Regions from separate parts of the Motilibacter peucedani genome, predicted to be linked through region 2. Evidence: riboswitches for the same ligand, from Rfam matches in the RefSeq annotation. Region 2 holds a riboswitch; the other holds the start of a gene.
The links. A riboswitch is a leader RNA that binds a small molecule or an ion and turns the genes downstream of it on or off. The one in region 2 is predicted to bind thiamine pyrophosphate.

Region 1: it holds a riboswitch for thiamine pyrophosphate, as region 2 does, so the genes downstream of both, CLV35_RS13455 (ECF transporter S component) here and thiM (hydroxyethylthiazole kinase) in region 2, are expected to answer to the same signal.

Annotation. Positions count from the first base shown of each region.
Region 1 covers NZ_RBWV01000013.1:74,471-81,294, reverse strand. The annotation lists gene CLV35_RS13475 (magnesium transporter MgtE N-terminal domain-containing protein) at 1-1,123, shown strand, start outside; gene CLV35_RS13470 (DUF1003 domain-containing protein) at 1,113-1,667, shown strand; gene CLV35_RS13460 (putative bifunctional diguanylate cyclase/phosphodiesterase) at 1,868-4,081, opposite strand; TPP riboswitch at 4,144-4,249, shown strand; gene CLV35_RS13455 (ECF transporter S component) at 4,334-5,116, shown strand; gene CLV35_RS13450 (ABC transporter ATP-binding protein) at 5,120-6,532, shown strand; gene CLV35_RS13445 (energy-coupling factor transporter transmembrane component T family protein) at 6,529-6,824, shown strand, end outside.
Region 2 covers NZ_RBWV01000014.1:1,760-8,583, forward strand. The annotation lists gene CLV35_RS15160 (lysophospholipid acyltransferase family protein) at 1-115, opposite strand, end outside; gene serA (phosphoglycerate dehydrogenase) at 123-1,712, opposite strand; gene thiD (bifunctional hydroxymethylpyrimidine kinase/phosphomethylpyrimidine kinase) at 1,764-2,606, opposite strand; gene thiE (thiamine phosphate synthase) at 2,603-3,235, opposite strand; gene thiM (hydroxyethylthiazole kinase) at 3,232-4,053, opposite strand; TPP riboswitch at 4,117-4,211, opposite strand; gene CLV35_RS15185 (glycoside hydrolase family 13 protein) at 4,222-5,958, opposite strand; gene ilvC (ketol-acid reductoisomerase) at 6,110-6,824, opposite strand, start outside.

The sequences.
Region 1 (6,824 bases), on a different contig from region 2:
ACTCGTCGTCGAGGTCCTCGGCAGGCGCCCGGTCTTCCTGCCCATGACACGGGTCACCGCCGTCGACCCCGGCTCGGTCATCACCACCGGCATCGTCAACATGCGCCGCTTCTCCCAGCGGCCCACCGAGACCCTGGTCCTCGGCGAGCTGCTCGACCGCAAGGTGACCCTCGTCGAGGACTCCACGACCGTCACCGTCGAGGACATCGCCCTGGAGCAGACGCGCACGCGCGACTGGGTGCTCGACAAGGTGCACGTCAGCCGCCCGGCCAAGGGCTTGCGCCGGCGCGGCGAGGCGCTCACCGTCGACTGGGACGCGGTGACCGGCTTCAGCCTGCAGGAGCAGGGCCAGGGCGCCACCAACCTGCTGGCCGCCTTCGAGGAGATGCGCGCGCCGGACCTCGCCAACGTGCTGCACGACCTCTCGCCCAAGCGGCGCGCCGAGGTCGCCGCCGCGCTCGACGACGAGAAGCTCGCCGACGTCCTGGAGGAGCTGCCCGAGGACGACCAGGTCGAGATCCTCGGCAACCTCGACGAGGCGCGCGCGGCCGACGTGCTCGAGGCCATGGGCCCCGACGACGCGGCCGACCTGCTGGCCGAGCTGCCCGAGCACGAGGCCGAGAAGCTGCTCGCGCTCATGGAGCCCGGCGAGGCGGCCGACGTGCGCCGCCTGCTGTCCTACGACGAGCTCACGGCCGGCGGCATGATGACGACCGAGCCGGTCATCCTGCCTCCCGACGCCACCGTCGCCGAGGCGCTCGCCCGCGTGCGCGTCGCCGACCTCTCCCCCGCGCTCGCCTCCTCCGTCTACGTCTGCCGGCCCCCGCTCGAGACGCCGACCGGGCGCTTCCTCGGCACCGCCCACATCCAGCGCCTGCTGCGCGAGCCGCCGTCGTCCCTGGTGTCCGGGGTCGTCGACAAGGACGTCGACCCGCTGCTGCCGCAGACGACGCTGCCGGCCGTGACGCACTACCTGGCCACCTACAACCTCGTGGCCATCGCGGTCGTCGACGACAACGACCACCTGCTGGGCGCGGTCACCGTCGACGACGTGCTCGACCACCTGCTGCCCGACGACTGGCGCGACCGCCCGGCCGACATCGAGGTGCCGCGTGGCTCGTGACGAGCGCGGCCTGCGCGGGCCCCGGCCCTCGCGCTCGCGCCCGGCGCTCGACGTGCCGCGCGAGCGCGGCCGGCGCGGGCTGCGCGGCCCGGGCTACGACGCCGAGACCTTCGGCGCGATCGGCGAGCGCATCGCCCGCTTCCTCGGCACCTGGCGGTTCATCGGCTACCTCACGGTGTTCGTGGCGCTCTGGCTGGCGTGGAACACCTGGACGCCGGACCGGCTCCAGTTCGACCCGCGGGCCACCAACTACACGCTGCTCACGCTCATCCTGTCGCTGCAGGCGTCCTACGCCGCGCCGCTGATCCTGCTGGCGCAGAACCGCCAGGCCGACCGCGACCGGGTGCAGTGGGAGCAGGACCGCGCGCGCAGCGAGCGCAGCATCGCCGACACCGAGTACCTCACCCGCGAGCTGGCCGCCGTGCGCATCGCGCTCGGCGAGGTGGCCACCCGCGACTTCCTGCGCGGCGAGCTGCGCACCCTGCTCGAGGAGCTCGAGGAGCGCCAGGCCGAGCAGCCGCCCGCCGCCGAGTACGAGTCCTGAACTCAGACCTCCAGCGCCTCGACGCCTCCTGGACGGCGACGACCTCTGCCGCCGGCGCGCCGTGCGCCTCCGCGGTCTCCAGCAGGGCCGCGGCGCGGCCGGCGGCCTCGGCGTCGTCGGACCCGGAGCCGGACTCCACCCACGCGTACGCGCCATTCCACCGAGCCGCAGGTCCGACACCGACGCCGGGCGACGTGGCCCTACGCCGTCGCGGCAGCCAGCGGCGCGTGCTGCTCGAGCTGCTCGATGACGGCGGGCAGGTCGGCCGGCGACATCGGCCGGCTGTAGAGGTAGCCCTGCGCGCTGGGCACGCCGAGCCCGTGCAGCGCCCGCGCCTGCACCTCGGTCTCGACGCCCTCGACCACGGTGTGCAGCCCCAGGGTGCGGCCGAGCTCGGCGATGACCGAGACCAGCCGCGTGCTCGACCGCTCGGTCGTGATGTGGTCGGTGAAGCTCTTGTCGACCTTCAGGATGTCGAAGTCGAGCTGCTGCAGGTAGCTCAGCGACGAGTAGCCCGTGCCGAAGTCGTCGACCGCGAAGCGCACGCCGATCGCGCGCAGCACCCGCACCGCGTCGACGACGGACTCGAGTCCCAGCGCCGCGCTCTCGGTGATCTCCAGCACGAGGTGGCGCGGGTCGAGCCCGGTGTCGGCGAGCACGGCGCGCACCTCGTCGGCGAAGCCGGGCTCCTCGAGCCGCGCGGGCGAGACGTTGGCGCTGACGTAGGCGTCGGCCGCCACGGGGTGCTCCCGCTTGAGCTCGGCGACCGACGCGCAGGCCGTGCGCAGCACCCAGCGGTCGACCTCTCCCATCAGGCCCATCGACTCGGCGGTCGGGAGGAAGGCGAAGGGGCCGAGCAGCCCGCGCGTCGGGTGCTCCCAGCGGATCAGGGCCTCGAGGCCCTGGAGGCGGGCGCTCGCCACGTCGACGATGGGCTGGAAGTGCAGGCGCAGCTCGCCGCCGTGCAGCGCCTGGCGCACCGACTCGCGCAGCACCAGCTCGCCCATGCGGGCCTCGCGCAGGTCCGGCTCGAAGACGCGGGCGCAGTCGCCGCCGGCGGCCTTCGCCGCGTACATCGCGAGGTCGGCGTCCGTGACCGGGTCCGCCCCCTGGGTCCACGAGCCGGCGAGCCCGAGGCTCGCGGTCACCAGCGTGTGCACCAGCTCGGGCTGGTCGAACGGCGCGCGCAGGCACTCGAGCACCCGCAGCGCGAACGACTCGGTCTCCTGCTCGCCGGCGCCCACGAGCAGCACCGCGAACTCGTCGCCCTCGAGGTGCGCCACGAGCGAGGGCTCGGCCACCAGCGCGTACAGCCGGCCGGCGACCTCGCTGAGCACGGCGTCGCCGCCCTCGCGCCCGAGCCGGTCGTTGATGGTCTTGAAGCCGTCGATGTCGCAGTGGATGACGCCGACCGGCGTCCCCGCGCCCGTCGCGTCCCAGATCCGCTCGTTGAGCAGCGTACGGTTCGGCAGCCCGGTGACCGGGTTGCGCAGCGCCTGCTCGCGGACCTCCACCTCGAGCCGGTGGCGCTCGGTGACGTCGCGCGCGTTGATGACCGCGCCCGAGGAGTCCGGCGAGGCCGACAGGGTGCACTCGAGCACGCGCCAGCCGTCGCCGCCGCGCACCCGCAGGTCGAGCTGCGTGGGGACGCCGGGGCGCGGTCCCGCGGCGAGGCGCTCGAGGGCGGCCTCGACCTCGTCCGGGTGCATGTGCTCGCGCAGGACCGCCGCGCACTCCGCGCCGACGAGCCCGGAGGCCTCGATGCCGAGCACCGAGGTGAGCGAGGGGCTGACGTACTCCACGCGGCCCTCGCCGTCGAGCAGCACGGTGATGTCCGAGGAGTTCTCGACCAGGCTGGCGAAGCGCCGCTCGTCGTGCTCGTGCAGCTGAGCGGCCGAGCGGGTCAGGCGGCTGACGAGGTAGGCGGTGATCTCGCTGAGCAGGACGCAGACCAGCACCGTGTCGAGCGCGCCGCCCCGCAGCCAGGCCGCGTGGTCGGCGGGCGCGACGTCGGCCAGCGGCAGCCAGAACGCGACGCCGATGAGCGGTGACCACCAGAGGCTCGTCCACCGCGGCTGCGAGAGCCCGATGAAGACCGCGAGCACGGTGAAGAAGCAGGTGGAGTTGTAGGGGTTGAACGACACCGCGTTCATCAGGCCGATCATCACGCAGCCAAGCGGGATGATCGGCAGCATCGCGGCCCGTGGCCACCGGTGGAACGGCAGCACCAGGCACAGCACGCCGACGGCCGCGGCGACGACGGCGACCGAGACGCCCGCGACCAGGGCCCAGCCGCCCAGAGGCAGGGTGCAGGACACCGACACCGCGCTGCCGGCGAGGGTGAGGACCGCTCCGCACCTGCTCGCCAGGCCGCGCAGGTCGAGGGAGTCGTCCCTCCGCGGCTTCCTGGTCACGACGTCCTCATCGACCGGGCACCCCGCCGTCTTACGGGTACGCACGGGTGTAATCTCGCAGCGCACCACCGCAGGGGAGCGCTGCAGCGCTGAGAGTGTGGGACGACCCACAGACCCTCGAACCTGATCCGGGTCATGCCGGCGCAGGGAGTCGGATCTCCACCGAGCGGCGCGTCCCTCGGGCCGCGCCACGCGGTGGCTCGTCAGATGCCTTCACCTCTCCTCCTACGTCGTCCGCGTCCAGGAGGAACCGTGTCCACCACCCACCCGTCCGGCCCGTCCCGCCCGTCCGGCGCCGCCGCGCGCGCCGGCACGGTCATTGTCGCCGTGGGCGCCGTCGCCGCCGTGCTCGGCTACCTCGGCACCGAGGCGACCGACCTGCCGCGCGCCGCGAGCGTCATCGACGCCGTGGTCGCGCTCGTCGCCGCCGGGCTCGTCTGCTTCGGCGTCCTGACCCGCCCCCGGGCACCGTGGCGCACCGTGGACATCGTCACCGCGGCGGTGCTGGCCGTCGCGTCCGGCGTGGTCTTCTGGGCGTGGACCCAGCTGTGGAACGCGGTGTCGCCGGCGTTCTCGGGCTTCCCGCCCGGCCAGGCCGTGATGTACGGCATGTGGTTCCTGCCGGGCGCGCTCGTGCCGCTGGTCGTCCGCAAGCCGGGCGCCGCGGTCTTCGCCGAGCTCGTCGCCTCGACCCTCGAGTACCTCCTGGCGAGCTCGTTCGGCGCGCCGGTGATCGTCTACGGGCTCGTCCAGGGGCTGTGCGCCGAGGCCGTGTGGGCCGCGTTCCGCTACCGGCGCTGGGGCCTCGTGCCCTCCGCGCTCGCCGGTGCGGCGGCGGGCCTGGGCGCCGCGCTGCTCGACCTCGTCTACTACTACGCCGACTGGTCGGGCCCGTGGAAGCTCACCTACGTCGTCGCCGTCGTCGTCTCCGGCGCCGTGCTGACCGGTGGCCTGTCGTGGTGGCTGCTGCGCGCGCTGGTGCCGACCGGCGCCCTCGGCGCCTTCGCGGCCGGCCGCAGCCGCGAGCTGGTCTAGCGCATGCAGGTGTCCGTCACGGGCTGGGGCTGGCGCCACGCCGGCCGCCGGGCCTGGGCGGTGCGCGAGCTGGACCTCGAGGTCGCGCCCGGTGAGAAGGTCCTGCTCGTCGGCCCGTCCGGGGCCGGCAAGAGCACGCTCCTGCTCGCGCTCGCCGGGCTGCTCGACCCGTCCTCGGCCGAGGAGACCGAGGGCCGCATCACCCTCGACGGCGTCGACGCCCGCGAAGCGCGCGGCCGCGCCGGGCTGGTGCAGCAGGACCCGGCCACGAGCCTGGTGATGGCGCGCGCCGGTGACGACGTCGCGTTCGGGCCCGAGTGCTGGGGCGTCGAGCCGGCGGAGATCTGGCCGCGCGTGGACGAGGCGCTCGACGACGTCGGGTTCACCCTCGGCCGCTCCCGCGCCACCGCCGGGCTCTCCGGCGGCGAGGCGCAGCGCCTCGCCCTCGCGGGGGTCGTCGCCCTGCGGCCCGAACTCCTGCTGCTCGACGAGCCGACCGCCAGCCTCGACCCGGCCGGCGTGCTTGTGGCCCGCGCGGCGGTCGGTCGCGTGCTCGAGCGCACCGGCGCAGGGCTGGTCATGGTCGAGCACCGGCCAGGGCCCTGGCTCGACCTGGTCGACCGGGTGGTCGCCCTGGACGCGTCCGGCGTCGTGGCCGACGGCCCGCCGGCCGCCGTGCTCTCCGGCGAGCGCGGGCGCTGGCTGGCCGAGCACCGTGTGTGGGTGCCGGGCTTCGAGCCGTCGTGGCCGTGGCACGCGCCCGCCGCCGGGGAGGCCCTCCTGCAGGCGGAGTCCGTGACGCACCGGCACCGCGGTGCTTCCCGGCCCTCACCCGAGGACGTCTCGCTCGTGCTCCACCGCGGGGAGGCCGTCGCGGTCACCGGCCGCAACGGCGTCGGCAAGACCACCTTCGCCCAGGCGCTCGGAGGCCTGCTGCGGCCGAGCGCGGGCAGCGTACGCGCGACGCCGGCCCTGAGCGCCGACCGCCGTCCGCTGTGCACGTGGCGCGCCAGTGCGCTGGCCGGCGCGGTCGGCAGCGTCTTCCAGCGCCCCGAGCAGCAGTTCGTCACCGGCCGCGTCGTCGACGAGGTCGCCCTCGGCGTCCGGCTGGCGGGCGGTGCCCCGTCGACGGCGACCGACCTGCTCGAGCGGCTCGGCCTGGCACGGCTCGCCGCCGCCGACCCGCACACGCTGTCCGGGGGCGAGCAGCGCCGGCTCTCGGTCGCCGCCGTCCTGGCCGCCGCGCCTCAGGTGCTGGTGCTCGACGAGCCGAGCTTCGGGCAGGACGCGCGCACCTGGGCCGAGCTCGTGCGGCTGCTGCAGGCGCTGCTCGAGGAGGGCCGCTCTGTCGCCGCGGTCACCCACGACCGGCCGCTCGTCGGTGCACTGGCGGCGCGCGAGCTGGTCCTCGGGTGAGCGTCAACCCGCTCTCCGGCCTGCTCGCCTGCACGGTGGTCGGACTCGCCGCACTGCTGGCCCGCGACGCCGTCACGCCGGTGCTGCTGCTCGTGCCCGCCCTCGCGTGGCTGCTCTCCGGGCTGCCGGTGGCCACCTCGGCCCGCCGCTCGGTCCCGGTCTTCGTCGCGGCGGCCGGCGTGGGCTTCTCCACCGCCCTGCTCGCGCCGGGCGCAGGGCTGGTGTGGGACCGCGGCCTCGCCATGGCGCTGCGCGTGCTGGCGGTGGCGCTGCCCGGCGCGCTCTACGCCGG
Region 2 (6,824 bases):
TGCTGGCGAGGATGACCGGCCCGGAGGTCGCGACGTTGTCCCGGCCCTGCACCACCGGTCGGTAGACCGTGTGGCGCAGGACCGAGAGCAGCAGTCGGACGACGCGGTAGAGCACCGGCAGCTCAGGCGAGGTCGACGACGCGGCCCGAGACGGCCCCGATGCTCTCGACGATGGCCTCCAGCACCTCGGGCGAGACGGCGCTGTCGACGGTGAGGGCGACGAGCGCCTCGCCGCCCGCGCTGCTGCGGCTGACCTGCATGCCGGCGATGTTGATGCCGGCCTCGCCGAGGTGCTGGCCGATGACGCCGACGACGCCCGGCTTGTCCTCGTAGCGCAGGAACAGCATGTGCTCGGTGGGCACCACCTCGACGTCGAGCCCGTCGACCTCGACGATCTTCTCGACCTGGCGCGGACCGGTGAGCGTGCCGGACACCGAGAACTGCGCGCCGTCGGCCGTGGTGCCGGCGAGCGTGACCAGGTTGCGGTAGTCGGGGCTGACCCGCTCGGTGAGCAGGCGCGTCTCGAGCCCGCGCTCCTTGGCCAGCACGGGGGCGTTGACGTAGGTGACGGCCTCCTCGACCACGTCGGCGAAGATGCCGCGCAGCGCCGCCAGCTCGAGCACGCGGACGTCCTGCTCGGCGATCTCGCCGCGCACGACGACGTCGAGCGACTGCGGCACGGCGCCGATCAGCGCGGAGAGGATGCGGCCGAGCTTCTCGGTGAGCGGGATGCCGGGGCGCACGTCCTCGGCGATCACGCCGCCCTGCACGTTGACCGCGTCGGGGACGAGCTCGCCGGCCAGGGCCAGGCGCACCGAGCGGGCGACCGCGATGCCCGCGCGCTCCTGGGCCTCGTCGGTGGAGGCGCCGAGGTGGGGAACGCCGACGACCTGCTCGAGCGTCATCAGCGGGGAGTCGGTGGTGGGCTCCTTGGCCCACACGTCGAGCCCGGCGCCGGCGACCCGGCCCTCGACGATGGCGTCGTAGAGCGCCTTCTCGTCGACGATGCCGCCGCGCGCGGCGTTGACGATGCGGACGCCGGGCTTGACCTTGCGCAGCGCCTCCTCGCCGATCAGGCCGACGGTCTCCGGCGTCTTGGGCAGGTGCACGGTGATGAAGTCGGCCTCGGCCAGCAGCTCGTCGAGGCTCACCAGGCGGGCGCCGATCTGCGCGGCGCGCCCCGCCTGCACGTAGGGGTCGTAGGCCAGCACCTTCATGCCGAACGCCGAGAGCCGCTGGGCGACGAGCACGCCGATGCGGCCCAGGCCGACGACGCCGATGGTCTTCTCGAAGAGCTCCACGCCGGTGAACTTGCTGCGCTTCCACTCCCCCGCCTTGAGCGAGGCGTGGGCGGCCGGCACCCGGCGGGCGACCGAGAGCAGCAGCGTGATGGCGAGCTCGGCGGCCGACACGATGTTGGAGGTCGGTGCGTTGACGACCATGACGCCGGCCTGCGTGGCCGCGGGCACGTCGACGTTGTCGAGGCCGACCCCGGCGCGGGCGATGACCCGCAGGGACTTCGCGGCGGCAATGGCCTCGGCGTCGACCTTGGTGGCGCTGCGGACGAGGATGGCGTCGACGTCGACGATCGCGGCCAGCAGCTCGGCGCGGTCGGCGCCGTTGCAGTGCCGGACCTCGAAGTCGGGGCCGAGGGCCTCCATCGTCGCCGGCGACAGCTCCTCGGCGATCAGTACGACGGGCTTGCTCACCAGATGCTCCCGGGACGCGTGGAAGGGGCGGACCTTGCCTCTAGGCGCGCCACTCTAGCGAGGCGCACCGGCACTCCTGACCGCTGCGCCCTGCTCGGGCCTCCACCAGTCCGCGAAGTGGTGGACCGGGCCGGAGCCCGACCCCACCTCCAGCTCGTCGGCGTGCAGGAGCGCCCGGGTCAGGTAGTCCTTGCCCAGTCGCACCGACTCGCGCAGGGGCAGGCCGCGCGCGAGGTGGGCGGCGACCGCCGAGGCCAGCGTGCAGCCGGTGCCGTGGGTGTTGCGGGTCGGCACGCGCGGCGCGGACAGCTCCAGCAGCCCGTCGGCGTCGGCCAGCACGTCGTCGCTGGTGCTCCCGTCGAGGTGGCCGCCCTTGACCAGAGCGGCGCCCGCACCGAGCGCGCGCAGCTCCTGCGCGGCCTGCGCCATCGCCGCCCGGTCCGGCACCGGGTGGCCGAGCAGGGCGGCGGCCTCCGGCAGGTTCGGGGTGACCAGCGTGGCCAGGGGCAGCAGCCGCTCGCGCACCGCCTCGGCGGTGCCCGCCGCACCGAGGGCGTCACCGCTGGTGGCGACGAGCACGGGGTCGACGACGAGCTGGGGTACGCGGTGGCGCGCCACCGCCGCAGCGACCGCCTCGACGACCTCCGGCGTACCGAGCATCCCGGTCTTGACGCAGCGCACGTCGAGGTCGCCGAGCACAGCGTCGAGCTGGGCCGTGACGAAGTCGGCGGGCACCTCGTGCACGCCGGTCACCCCGCGGGTGTTCTGCGCGGTCAGGGCCGTGAGGACCGCAGCGCCGTAGGTGCCGAGGGCCGAGAAGGTCTTGAGGTCGGCCTGGATGCCCGCACCGCCCGACGGGTCGGACCCGGCGACCGTGAGCACCACGACCGCGCTCACGACCGGGCCGCCAACGCCTCGTCGACCGCCGCGCGCAGCGCGGCGGCGGCTGCCCGGGGGTCCGCAGCGGCCATGACGGCCGAGACGACGGCCACGCCCGACGCACCGGCGGCCACCGCCTGCCGGGCGCGGTCCGGGTCGATCCCGCCGATGGCGACGACGGGCCGGCTGCGGTCGGTGGCCCCGATCGCCCCGGTGCCCACGGCTCCACCCGCGTCGGACTTCGTCGAGGTGGCCCAGACCGGCCCGACCGCGGTGTAGTCCAGTGCAGACCTCTCGTCGTCGGCGAGGCGGCGGCCGCCGTAGAGCGACATGCCGATGACCACGTCGCGGCCGAGCACCTGCCGCGCCAGCACGGGATCAGGGTCCGCGCGACCCACGTGGAGCCCGAGCCCGAGCTCGGTCGCGACGGGCAGGGAGTCGTTGACCAGCAGTGGCACGCCCGTGCCGTCGAGCACCTGCAGCAGCCGGCGCGCCTCGACGAACAGCTCGCTGGGCGAGGCCCCCTTGTGGCGCAGCTGGACGGCGGTGACCCCGCCGACGACGGCGGCCTCCACCGTCGCCTCGAGCGGGCGCTCGCCGCCGAGCGCCGGGTCGGTCACCAGGTAGACGCGCAGGTCCGCGGTCATGAGGAGACCACCTGGGCGCCGTCCCGGAGGGCGGACTCGTCGAGCCGGTGCAGCTCGTCGAGCAGCCGCCAGCGCAGCGTGCCCGGGCCCGCGGCGTCGCACCCGGCGCGGGACCCGGCGGCTGCGTAGACCGCACAGGCCGCGACCGCGGCCTCGAAGGCCGGCGCGACGGCGGCGAAGGCGCCCGTCACCGCGGTCAGGCTGCACCCGGTGGCGGTGATCCGGGCCATCAGGGGGTGCCCGCCCGTGACCGTCGCGACCCTGGTCCCGTCGGTGACGACGTCCACCTCGCCGGTCACCGCGACCACGCAGGAGTGCCTGCGTGCCAGTGCTTGCGCGGCGTCGAGAGCCGACTCGACGCTGTCGGTGCTGTCGACCCCGCGCGCTCCCCCACCGGCCTCGGCCGTCGACGAGGCTCCGGTGACCCTGGCGAGCGCGAGCACCTCGCTCGCGTTGGCACGCACGATGCTCGGCGTGCGGGCCATCAGCTCGGCGCAGAGCTCGTCGCGCATGGCGGTCGCCCCGACGGCCACCGGGTCGAGCACCCAGGGTCGTCCGGCCTCGACCGCAGCGGTCGTCGCGCGGACCATGCCGTCGGCCCAGCGGGGCGACGGCGTACCGGTGTTGACCGTCAGCGCCGACGCGATCGCGGCGAACTCCCCCGACTCGGCCGGGTCGGCCACCATCGCCGGCGACGCGCCGACCGCGAGGACGGCGTTGGCCGCCAGGTCCATGGCGACGTAGTTGGTGATGCACTGCACCAGCGGGGAGCTGCGGCGCACCTGCGCGAGCAGCTCGGCGACCTCGGCGACGTCCATGCGGGCTCTCCTTCGCGTGCGCCCGGCGAGGAGGCCGACGTCAGCACGCGGGCACGGGGAGCGCGCCCTCGTGCGTCGGCTCCCTACGCCGGAACGACCCGGATCAGGTTCGGCGGGTCTGTCTCAGCCCTCTCGCGAGGGCACCCCGGCCGACGTACGGGTCAGAGGCTAGCGCCCCACCTCGCGGCGGTGGACGCGCGCCTCCCAGGGCCGCAGCCCGAGCCCCTCCGCCGGCTCGCGGTAGTTGCCCAGCACCAGCTCCGAGCCCTCCCACCCCTCGAGCTCGACTTCGGCGTCGGAGCCGGAGAAGTTCCCCAGCACCAGCAGCTCCTCGTTGCCGAGACGGCGCGTGAAGGCGTAGACCTGCTCGTCGTCGTGCAGCAGCAGCGTGAAGTCGCCGAGCACCACGGTCCGGGAGCTGTGGCGGAGCGCGATGAGGCGGCGGTAGTGGTGGAAGACCGAGTCGGGGTCGGCCGTCTCGGCCGCGGCGTTGACCTCGGTGTAGTTGGGGTTGACCTCGCTCCATGGCGTGCCGGTCGTGAACCCGGCGTGGGGCGAGGCGTCCCACTGCATCGGCGTGCGCGCGTTGTCGCGGGCCATCGGGCGGATCGAGGCCAGCACCTGCTCGGGGTCGCGGCCGGCCGCGACCTCCTGCCGGTAGTGGTTGATCGACTCGATGTCGCGCAGCTCGTCGACCGAGCGCAGCGGCGCGTTGGTCATCCCGAGCTCCTCGCCTTGATAGACGTACGGTGTGCCGCGGTGCAGGTGCAGCACCGTCGCGAGCATGGTGGCGGAGCGCACCCGGTGCTCGCCGTCGTCGCCGAAGCGCGACACCACGCGCGGCTGGTCGTGGTTGTTCCAGTAGAGGCTGTTCCATCCGACATCGGCCAGGCCCGCCTGCCAGCGGGCGAGGGTGGCCTTGAGGTCGGTGAGCTTGAGCGGGTGGTGGTCCCACTTGGTGAGGCCCTGGTCGACACCCATGTGCTCGAACTGGAAGACCATGTCGACCTCGCGCCGGGCCGGGTCGGTGAACAGCCGGGCCTCGTCGACGGTGACGCCGGGCATCTCACCGACTGTCAGCAGCTCGGGCCGGCCAGTGAAGACCTCGCGGCTCATCTCCTGCAGGAACTCGTGGATGCGTGGTCCGCAGAGGTAGTAGGCGCCGCCGTCGGCGAACAGACCACCTGAGCCCACCACGTGCGCGTCCGGGAGGGCCGGGTCCTTCGAGATCATGTTGATGACATCCATGCGGAAGCCGTCGACGCCCCGGTCGAGCCACCAGCGCATCATCGCGCAGACCGCCTGGCGTACCTCGGGGTTCTCCCAGTTGAGATCGGGCTGCTTGCGCGAGAACAGGTGCAGGTAGTACTCGCCGGTCGCGTCGTCGAGCTGCCAGGCCGAGCCGGAGAAGAAGGAGCCCCAGTTCGTGGGCTCAGCCCCAGGCGTACCCGGCTCGAGGCCTTCGCGGGCGGGGCGCCACCAGTACCAGTCGCGCTTCGGGCTGTCCTTGCTCGCCCGTGACTCCTCGAACCACGCGTGCTCGTCGCTGGTGTGGTTCACCACGAGGTCCATGACGAGCTTCATGCCGTGCGCGTGCACGTCGGCGAGCAGCTCGTCGAAGCCCTCGAGGGTGCCGAACACCGGGTCGATGCCCTGGTAGTCGCGGATGTCGTAGCCGGCGTCGTCCTGCGGCGAGGGGTAGACCGGCGAGAGCCACAGGACGTCGACCCCGAGCGTGCGCAGGTGGTCCAGGCGGGACCGGATGCCGGCCAGGTCGCCGATGCCGTCGCCGTCGGAGTCGGCGAAGCTGCGCGGGTAGATCTGGTAGACGACCGCGTCGGCCCACCAGGGCGTCGTTGGTGCCACGTCGGCGTCCCACCCTTCCACTCGTGTGTCCGAACACATCAGCACATCGCCGCAGGTCGGCGCGCGGCGGGTTCGGACACGGGGGTGGTGCAGAGAGAGGGAAGGGCCGTCCCAGGGGTGGCGGGACGGCCCTTCCGCACTACCGCGGGTCCCGCCTGGTGGGGCGGGACGCGCGGAGCTCTTCGACGCCTCAGCGCGAGGCGGAGCCCTCGACGTAGTCGTCGTCGGAGGACTTGACCCAGCTCATGAGCTTGCGCAGCTCGCGACCGGTCGCCTCGATCGGGTGCTGCTCGCCCTTGGCGCGCAGCTGCTTGAACTCCGGCGCGCCGGCGTCCTGGTCGGTGATGAACCGGTTGGCGAACGTGCCGTCCTGGATGTCGGTGAGGACGTCCTTCATGCGCGCCTTGACCGAGGCGTCGATGATGCGCGGGCCCGAGACGTAGTCGCCGTACTCGGCGGTGTCGGAGATCGACCAGCGCTGCTTGGCGATGCCGCCTTCGTACATCAGGTCGACGATGAGCTTGAGCTCGTGGAGGCACTCGAAGTAGGCGACCTCGGGCTGGTAGCCCGCCTCGATGAGCGTCTCGAAGCCGGCCTGGACCAGCGCCGACATGCCGCCGCAGAGCACGGCCTGCTCGCCGAACAGGTCGGTCTCCGTCTCCTCGGTGAACGTGGTCTTGATGCCGCCGGCCCGCAGGCCGCCGATCGCCTTGGCGTAGGAGAGCGCGAGCGGCCACGCGCCGCCCGTGGCATCCTGCTCGACGGCGACGATGACGGGTACGCCGCGGCCCTCGCTGTACTCGCGGCGCACCAGGTGCCCGGGACCCTTCGGAGCCACCATGCACACGTCGACACCGGCCGGCGGCTTGATGTAGCCGAAGCGGATGTTGAAGCCGTGGCCGAAG